One region of the Paenibacillus sp. FSL H8-0315 genome, then DNA from elsewhere that is predicted to be linked to it. Evidence: a T-box and tRNA genes for the amino acid it is inferred to sense, from the RefSeq annotation. Region 1 holds a T-box; the other holds one or more tRNA genes.
The links. The T-box of region 1 lies ahead of MHB56_RS08755 (arginine--tRNA ligase). A T-box ahead of a tRNA ligase gene usually reads a tRNA of that ligase, here a tRNA-Arg.
Positions count from the first base shown of each region.

Region 1 (4,206 bases):
CATCCGCTCCCGTCGCCCCGGTTGCACCAGTTACTCCATCTGCACCTGTTGCCCCAGTCTCTCCTGCTCCGGTCGCTCCAGTTGCTCCGTCTGCTCCCGTTGCACCAGTCGCCCCAGTCACTCCATCTGCCCCTGTTGCACCTGTCGCTCCAGTCTCTCCTGCTCCGGTAGCACCCGTTGCTCCATCGGCTCCGGTCGCTCCCGTTGCACCAGTCGCACCGGTCGCACCAGTTATCCCTTGCGTTACACCAAGCAATTCTGCATGTACAAGTCGATGGGCAGTCACAATCTGGCCAACGCTATTTTTTCCCCATACTGAGATTTGAATCGGATCATCTACCAGACTTGTAGTTGTAAAAATAAATTCAAACGCATCAAAATCGCCATAATAATCACGTGTTATAACTTCATTAGGTGCTACATTTATCAGCTCGCTGACATATAAAGTTCTTGTCCCATCCATATAGTATCCTTGAACAAGAGCCATTGATGAATCAATGTCACTTCGGTTATCAATTTTGACAGTAACATGCTGAGTAGGTCTTACACCCCCTACCATACTATTGTCTATCGGTCCGGTAGATAAATAACTCAATTTCTCATCACTCCTTTAACGTTAACTGTGTCACAAAAATAATTATTAAATTAATACTGCCTGCTTCTCCCACGCAACTATGCGATGAGGATCTACCAATGCCCCCGAGTTCTGTTTTCCCCAGACTGAAATCCCAACCTCTGCTTCAACTGCTTCTACTGTTGTAAACACAAATTCAAATGCGTCCAAATCGGCAAAATAGTTCTTAGTTAAAACTTGATTAGGTGCTAGATTTACTGTTTCATTCACATACATCGTTCTTGATCCGTTAAGAAGGAAACCTTGAATAACTAGATTATAAGGATTAAGAGAATCCCGATTAACTACTTTTACGGTTACCAGTTGCGACGGTCTGACCCCTAGGATCGGGCTGTTATCTATAGGTCCAGTAGAAAAAATAGCCATGTTTTATTCACTCCTCCCTTCCACTACAATTTGAAAGATTAGTGGCTCCGTATAGTAATATTCCTTGGCTTGAGTTAGCGTGTGGACTGTTGTGTAAAGGAACAGCTAGTCCTATAACAAGACAGCCTTCTTTTTTCAAATTTATAATCTACTAAACTGATAATCTAACAACAAAGAGCAACCAAGATTGTTAAGAAGCTAACCACTATTGCTTTTTATGAAATATTAGGTATACTGGTAAAAATTAATTAAGCATCGATGAGCGGGAGAGTAGTTAACGAGATCTAGTCCTCAGCGAGCCGGGAGAGTGTAAGCCGGTACAGATCCCTTTAATGAAGCGCACCCGTGAGATGGACTTCTGAACCTTAGTAGGAAGTCCCGGCTGAAGGCCGTTATCCCGTAAGGTGGCTGAACAACTTGTTCAGCAACGAGAGTGGTACCGCGAGCGCTAAAGCCCTCGTCTCTTTTGAGACGAGGGCTTTTTTGTATTTTCAAAGGAGGGTATACCATGTTAAATCAAATCATCAAAGACGGAATCGAGCACAGTGTACAACGTGTATTCAATACCTTAGGAGCTGACTATCCAGAGGACATTGCCATTCTGATCGAACAGCCAGCAAATCTAGAACATGGTGATTATTCATGCAATATCGCTATGCAGCTAGCCAAAACTCTACGTAAATCCCCAATGGTCATAGCAGAATTAGTGAAAGCAGAGCTTCAATTCCAAGGGCGCTTCGCCGGTCTTTTACAAAAAGTTGAAGTCGCTGCTCCCGGATTTATCAATTTGTATATGAATTGGCAAAGCTGGGCTGAACATTCCTTTGAACTGCCTGCCAGCACTGGGGAAAAAGTCATCATCGAGCACACTTCTATCAACCCCAACAAAGCCGCCCACGTAGGTCATCTAAGAAACGCCTGTATCGGCGATACTCTAGTCAGAATTATGAAAAGAACTGGGTATAACGTAGAGGTCCATAACTACATTGATGATCTCGGCAATCAGCTGGCGGATACAGTTGTTGGATTATTAAATATATCTTTAGAAGGGGAACACCAACGTTTCGGTGATTTTTGCTGGGATCTTTATGCCAAAGTGAACAAAGAATATGCGCTGAACCCTGAGATGACACATAAGCGCACAGATATACTGCACTCCCTTGAACAAGGGGGCGGTAACGAAGCCTGGCTGGGCAACCTTGTAGCTGAACGCATCGTTAGAGAGCATGTAGAGGAAATGAAACATTTTGGAATTTATTATGATTTGCTGGTATGGGAGAGCAGTATTTTAAAAGAGGGATTTTGGGCAGCCGCAGCTGAGCTACTGAAGCAGACAGCCGTTTTTGTACAAGAGACTGAAGGTAAACTCGCAGGCTGCTGGGTGCTGAAGCAAGGAACAGAGGCTAACATTGGAGCGGATTCAGAGGAGCATCAGCTCGATAAGGTGCTGGTGCGTTCGAATGGGATTTTAACGTATACAGCCAAAGATATTGCCTATCATCTCTGGAAATTTGGTCTTTTGACCAAAGATTTCTCCTATAGCGAATTCTCCTCCGGTTTATGGACAACTGGATTAACTGGAACCCAAGAATCTTATGGGCAGGCGGACAGAGTCATCAATGTGATCGATTACAGACAGGAATATCCACAACAGATGGTTAAGCAAGCCTTAGGGGCACTAGGTTATAACGAGCAAGCAGACAAACTCCATCATGTGAGTTATGGTGTTGTATCTCTTAGTCCCGCCTCGGCGGCCGAGCTGGGTATAGATATTTCAGAAGGCAAAACTTCTTATGCTATGTCCGGACGCCAGGGAATCGGGATTAAGGTAAGCGATCTGGTGGAGCTTATGGAACAGAACATTGAGCACTCACGTTCCGATAAAGACGGCCTCTCCAGCCGATTGATTGCCACTGCTGCGATTCGCTACTATCTGCTGCGGTTTAATTTAGGAACGGAAATCGTGTTTGATTTCAAACAGGCTACCGAAATATCCGGCAATACCGGAGTTTATCTGATGTATACTTTTGCGCGTGCGACAAGCGTTTTGAGTAAAGCTACGATCCCAATCCTTACAGCTGCCGCACAGCTTCAGTTCCCTTCCGAATTGGAAAAAGCAGAGCTTGCGCTGCTAAGACAGCTAAGCCTCTGGCCGGAGACATTACATTCAGCAAGTATAGAGTTGACGCCAAATACGCTCTGCACTTACGCACATACCTTAGCTACCCTGTTCAACAACTTCTATTCTGTATGTCCGATTCTAAAAGGCGATCCAGCTACGATCGAATTCCGCCTCTGGCTTACTTCAAGATTCAAGGACATCTTGGGAGATGTGCTCGAAGTGCTTGGGTTACCGACACCGAACCGAATGTAGAAGATACAAAAAAAGGGCAATTTCCGCGCTTAACGCGGAGATTACCCTTCTATATATAATGTTACTTATAAATCTCTATCACATTTCCAGCTTCCGTGCTGAGACGATCAAAGTCCGCACGTTTGATGCGAACACCACCACTACGATAGCGGTTAGGTGTACCTTCTGTTTGCACTTCCGTACCATTGATAGTAATTTGACTAATCTCACGACCTGTAAGGTGATAGATAAAGTCTACCTTAGTGCCTGCATATTCAAAACTAAAGTGCATTCCATCCAGCGATTCCGGCAGAATAGGGTCAACAATTAAGTCTCCACCTTCCGTACGGATCCCCAGTGCATTCGAGATTAACTGGTTCATATAGATCCCAGGACCGCTGGAATAGATTCTCCAGCCACCTTTAACAGCTACGTCACCATTGCGCAGTTTATCGAAATTCTCCTGTGCCTCATAACGGGTGTTAAATTTACCATCCGAACTACTGAAATAGGAGTTAGCTTGACGTAGTTCAGCGTTTGGCACCACATCGCGGATTCCGATCGGATTAATCGCTGCCAGACCCTTCCAGACCTGATCGGTTTTACCGAGCTTGGCCATAGCCTCTACATAACGGATATGTGCATGCACATACTGAAGTCCAATTTCCCGGCCAAAGTTAGCCGCTTGCTCCGCACGTTTGAAATGAGTGCTGACCCCGCCAACATATTGAGCTGGACGATTCATCAGACGCACACCATCAGGGCAGAATAGTTTATCCTGAATGACATCATAGTGTGCTTCGGCCTGTTCCGGAGTAAGCAGCTCACTGATCATACTGCGCGTCATAGGCAG
Region 1 is NZ_JBBOTA010000001.1:2,018,186-2,022,391, forward strand. It holds gene MHB56_RS08745 (beta strand repeat-containing protein) at 1-595, opposite strand, end outside; gene MHB56_RS08750 (hypothetical protein) at 641-1,000, opposite strand; T-box leader at 1,250-1,468, shown strand; gene MHB56_RS08755 (arginine--tRNA ligase) at 1,509-3,374, shown strand; gene MHB56_RS08760 (GH36-type glycosyl hydrolase domain-containing protein) at 3,436-4,206, opposite strand, start outside.

Region 2 (4,206 bases), 2.3 Mb from region 1:
GGTAGATAGGTTGGAGGTGGAAGTGCAGCAATGCATGGAGCTGACCAATACTAATCGGTCGAGGGCTTATCCTAAAAATACCCCAAAAAGTGAAGAAAAGGCTGCGAAGCTAATTCCGAATACTTTCCGGGGGCCCCGAAGAGATGACGGGCGACGCAAATTCAATTCGGATTCAGTTTTCAGGCGATTAAGCCTGAGCATTTACGCTGTAAATGCCCGTTTGGTGGCGATAGCGGAGGGGTTCCACACGTACCCATCCCGAACACGACCGTTAAGCCCTCCAGCGCCGATGGTACTTGGACCGAAGGGTCCTGGGAGAGTAGGACGCCGCCAAGCGGACAACCACATTACCCGTGGTATTTTTTTTGCCCTTAATATTAATATGTCTTAGAAGGGCCTTTAGCTCAGCTGGTTAGAGCGCACCCCTGATAAGGGTGAGGTCGGTGGTTCGAGTCCACTAAGGCCCACCATATTCCCTGATAGCTCAGTTGGTAGAGCACTCGACTGTTAATCGAGTTGTCACAGGTTCGAGTCCTGTTCGGGGAGCCATTTATGGAGAGGTGTCCGAGTTTGGCCGAAGGAGCACGATTGGAAATCGTGTAGGCGCCACAAGCGTCTCGAGGGTTCGAATCCCTCTCTCTCCGCCATAAAATTATTAGCATGGCCCGTTGGTCAAGGGGTTAAGACACCTCCCTTTCACGGAGGTAACATGGGTTCGAATCCCATACGGGTCATATCATGGAGGCTTAGCTCAGCTGGGAGAGCATCTGCCTTACAAGCAGAGGGTCGGGGGTTCGATCCCCTCAGCCTCCACCATTTTTTTTCACTGACGCGGGGTGGAGCAGCCCGGTAGCTCGTCGGGCTCATAACCCGAAGGTCGCAGGTTCAAGTCCTGCCCCCGCAACCAATTTACTCTTATACATTATGTTTAGGGATAAGCTGGTATGGTGAAAATGAATAGTATATACTAATTAATGACGCGGGGTGGAGCAGCCCGGTAGCTCGTCGGGCTCATAACCCGAAGGCCGCAGGTTCAAATCCTGCCCCCGCAACCAATTTACACTTATGCATTATGTCTATGGAACCGTGGTGTAGTTGGCCTAACATGCCTGCCTGTCACGCAGGAGATCGCGGGTTCGAATCCCGTCGGTTCCGCCATTTAGTTAATTATTATTGGGGATTAGCCAAGCGGTAAGGCAACGGACTTTGACTCCGTCATGCATAGGTTCAAATCCTATATCCCCAGCCATTTATGAGAGCCATTAGCTCAGTTGGTAGAGCACCTGACTTTTAATCAGGGTGTCGAAGGTTCGAGTCCTTCATGGCTCACCATTTTCTTTAAAGTGTGCGCGTGTGGCGGAATTGGCAGACGCACCAGACTTAGGATCTGGCGTTTCACGACGTGGGGGTTCGAGTCCCTTCACGCGCACCATGTTTTTGCGGACGTGGCTCAGCGGTAGAGCATCGCCTTGCCAAGGCGAGGGTCGCGGGTTCGATTCCCGTCGTCCGCTCCATATAGATTTTGCGCCCTTAGCTCAGCTGGATAGAGCGTTTGACTACGAATCAAAAGGCCGGGAGTTCGAATCTCTCAGGGCGCGCCATTTTTATTACTAAGCAGTTATAGTATTGTTAACGGGATGTAGCTCAGCTTGGTAGAGCACCTGGTTTGGGACCAGGGGGTCGCATGTTCAAATCGTGTCATCCCGATTTTATACCTTTGCGGGTGTAGTTCAATGGTAGAACTTCAGCCTTCCAAGCTGATAGCGTGGGTTCGATTCCCATCACCCGCTTATAAAGAGAAACACCTGCCGGTATTAGGCGGGTGTTTTTTTGTATAGTTAAGCACGTATGGATACAATAGGAACTAGAGATTTTATTTGAGGAGGGGCCAATGTTTGAATTTGAAGCAAGGTTAGTCAGACCAGATACGAATGGGAGTTGGACATATCTTACGGTTCCTTTTGACGCTGAACAAATATATGAAACTAAATCAAGGATACAAGTTAAAGGAAGCCTGAATGACATTCCCTATAAAGGAACACTCATGCCGCATGGTAATGGGAAACATTTTATGGTCGTGAAAAAAGAACTGCGAGACTTAGCCCATGCTCAACCTGGAGATATAGTACGGGTGACAATGGAACAAGATCATCAATTGCGAGAGATAGAAGCTCCAGAAGATTTTCTGGACGCACTAAGCAGCAATGAGCAGGCAGAGGTGTATTATAACAGCTTGGCTTATTCCTATCGGAAGGAATATGTGAGCTGGATCGAAGGGGCGAAAAGACCGGAAACCAGAGCAGCAAGGATCCAGAAGTCAGTTAATAAGCTGGAAGAAGGTTTGAGGCTTAAATAATAGAACAGCGTCCTCCTCCTTAATATCTGGAAAGGGACGCTGCTGTAGCGGGTATATAAGGGATCGTCCTTATATAAGAACGCCTACTTCACCATTATTCACGAACTTAATGCTTTCGATCTTCACCTCTAGTTGACCTGAAGGAATCGCTAGCTGACAAGTACTGCCGAGCTCAGCCAGCAGCAGCTGCATGCCTATAGGTGACAACATAGAAATCTTGTTATTGTTAGGTTCTGCTTGGTTAGGAAATACGATGGTATAGATATCTGTAGTATTATCGTCCAAGTAACGAAGCTGCAGCTGACTTCCGATAAAGACCTGTGAATTTAAATCTTCACCATTGAACTCAGTTAGTAATTGTTCCAGCTCGGAGCAATAACGGGATAACAGCGTTTCAGCGTTGCTTCTATCTTTGCTCCGTACCGGAAAGTACTGATTTAGAAATGCGATTTTTTCCTCATCAAAATAGATAAGCTGCTGAAGCAGCTGTGTCCGTGAGCCTTCATAGATAAGACTATGGTTCATAGTAGATTTCACCCCCTCTAAGTAGCACATTCCTTGTAAACCTGTTATGGTGTGTTGCCATCTTAAAATCCCTCCTATACAAATAGAGGTCCCCCAATGGAGACCTTCTGATCAGTATACCAGCTTCTATTTGTAAATCCAATCCATTTTAAAAGGGGAATTAAAACCTTCTAAATATTGTAATGAAAACCTTTGACTATTACATACTTGGGTGCTATGATAGGCTGATGCATAGGCATTTCGTAGAAAACTGCGAAATGCCTATACTGTATTTTGAAGATATTTTTACATTAATTGTTACCTGGGGAGTGATACGCCATGTACATTTCGTTGAGTTCACATATAGATTCCAGAACTATAAAATAACTACTTAATTTATTAAAGGAGGAGATCAGGATGATTCAAGTTAAAGAGTTTGTAGATGCTGACAATTCTTATGCAGAGAATAAAGCTAATGAGTTCCTGGCAGGACTACGGGAGGAACAGATTGTGAATATCTGTTACGGTTCGGTAGTTAAATCATCACGTGATGGGGCAGAGCACCAAAGAACCACTATACTGGTCGTGTATAAGACAAATGAAAGGCAATAACTGGAACACGTTTTTTTCATGTCTATCCATTGTCTCCACGCTGGGCGTTGTGATTGTCATCATTTATTATGTTTTCAGCTAATTAGCAAAAAGAGGACCTTTCCCATCTACGGGCAAAGGTCCTCTTTAGTTTATAAGTGCATTTACAATCTTACATTCCGTCTGGTACAGATAAACCCAAACCGGATGCGATACGCTGTCCCAAGTCTGGATCAGCTTTAAAGAAATGCTCAATCTGGAGACGTTTGATATCGTTACTTTCAACAGGAGTCATAGCGCCAACGATATTTTGAACTAGACGGGTACGTTCTTCTTCAGACATTAGACGGTACAAGTCACCTGGTTGTGTATAGTGATCGTCACTATTGTAGGAGACACTATCCGCATAACCAGAGACTTCGAACGGCGATGTTTTATGCTGCGGTGATTCTTTAGGTCCTCCTAAGCTGTTAGGCTCGTAATAGGCACCGGAACCGCCATTGTTGCCCAAGGCCATACCACCATCACGTTGATAGTTCTTCACTTCTACTTTTGGACGGTTGATAGGTAAACTGTTATGGTTGGGACCAACCCGGTGACGGTGTGCATCACCATAAGCGAACAGACGGCCTTGTAGCAATTTATCCGGCGAAGCTTCAATACCAGGAACGAAAGAGCCGGGGGAGAATGTAACTTGTTCTACTTCAGCGAAGTAGTTCTCCGGATTGCGATCCAATACCATACGGCCAACCTCG
Region 2 is NZ_JBBOTA010000001.1:4,274,561-4,278,766, forward strand. It holds rRNA gene MHB56_RS18515 (23S ribosomal RNA) at 1-74, shown strand, start outside; rRNA gene rrf (5S ribosomal RNA) at 220-336, shown strand; tRNA gene MHB56_RS18525 (tRNA-Ile) at 394-470, shown strand; tRNA gene MHB56_RS18530 (tRNA-Asn) at 474-549, shown strand; tRNA gene MHB56_RS18535 (tRNA-Ser) at 555-647, shown strand; tRNA gene MHB56_RS18540 (tRNA-Glu) at 663-734, shown strand; tRNA gene MHB56_RS18545 (tRNA-Val) at 741-816, shown strand; tRNA gene MHB56_RS18550 (tRNA-Met) at 831-907, shown strand; tRNA gene MHB56_RS18555 (tRNA-Met) at 979-1,055, shown strand; tRNA gene MHB56_RS18560 (tRNA-Asp) at 1,081-1,158, shown strand; tRNA gene MHB56_RS18565 (tRNA-Gln) at 1,175-1,249, shown strand; tRNA gene MHB56_RS18570 (tRNA-Lys) at 1,257-1,332, shown strand; tRNA gene MHB56_RS18575 (tRNA-Leu) at 1,348-1,432, shown strand; tRNA gene MHB56_RS18580 (tRNA-Gly) at 1,440-1,514, shown strand; tRNA gene MHB56_RS18585 (tRNA-Arg) at 1,525-1,601, shown strand; tRNA gene MHB56_RS18590 (tRNA-Pro) at 1,634-1,707, shown strand; tRNA gene MHB56_RS18595 (tRNA-Gly) at 1,720-1,790, shown strand; gene MHB56_RS18600 (YdeI/OmpD-associated family protein) at 1,892-2,356, shown strand; gene MHB56_RS18605 (GreA/GreB family elongation factor) at 2,426-2,881, opposite strand; gene MHB56_RS18610 (sporulation protein Cse60) at 3,278-3,472, shown strand; gene katA (catalase KatA) at 3,624-4,206, opposite strand, start outside.
Region 2: it encodes a tRNA-Arg, which carries the amino acid that the T-box ahead of MHB56_RS08755 (arginine--tRNA ligase) is inferred to sense. The anticodon was not compared.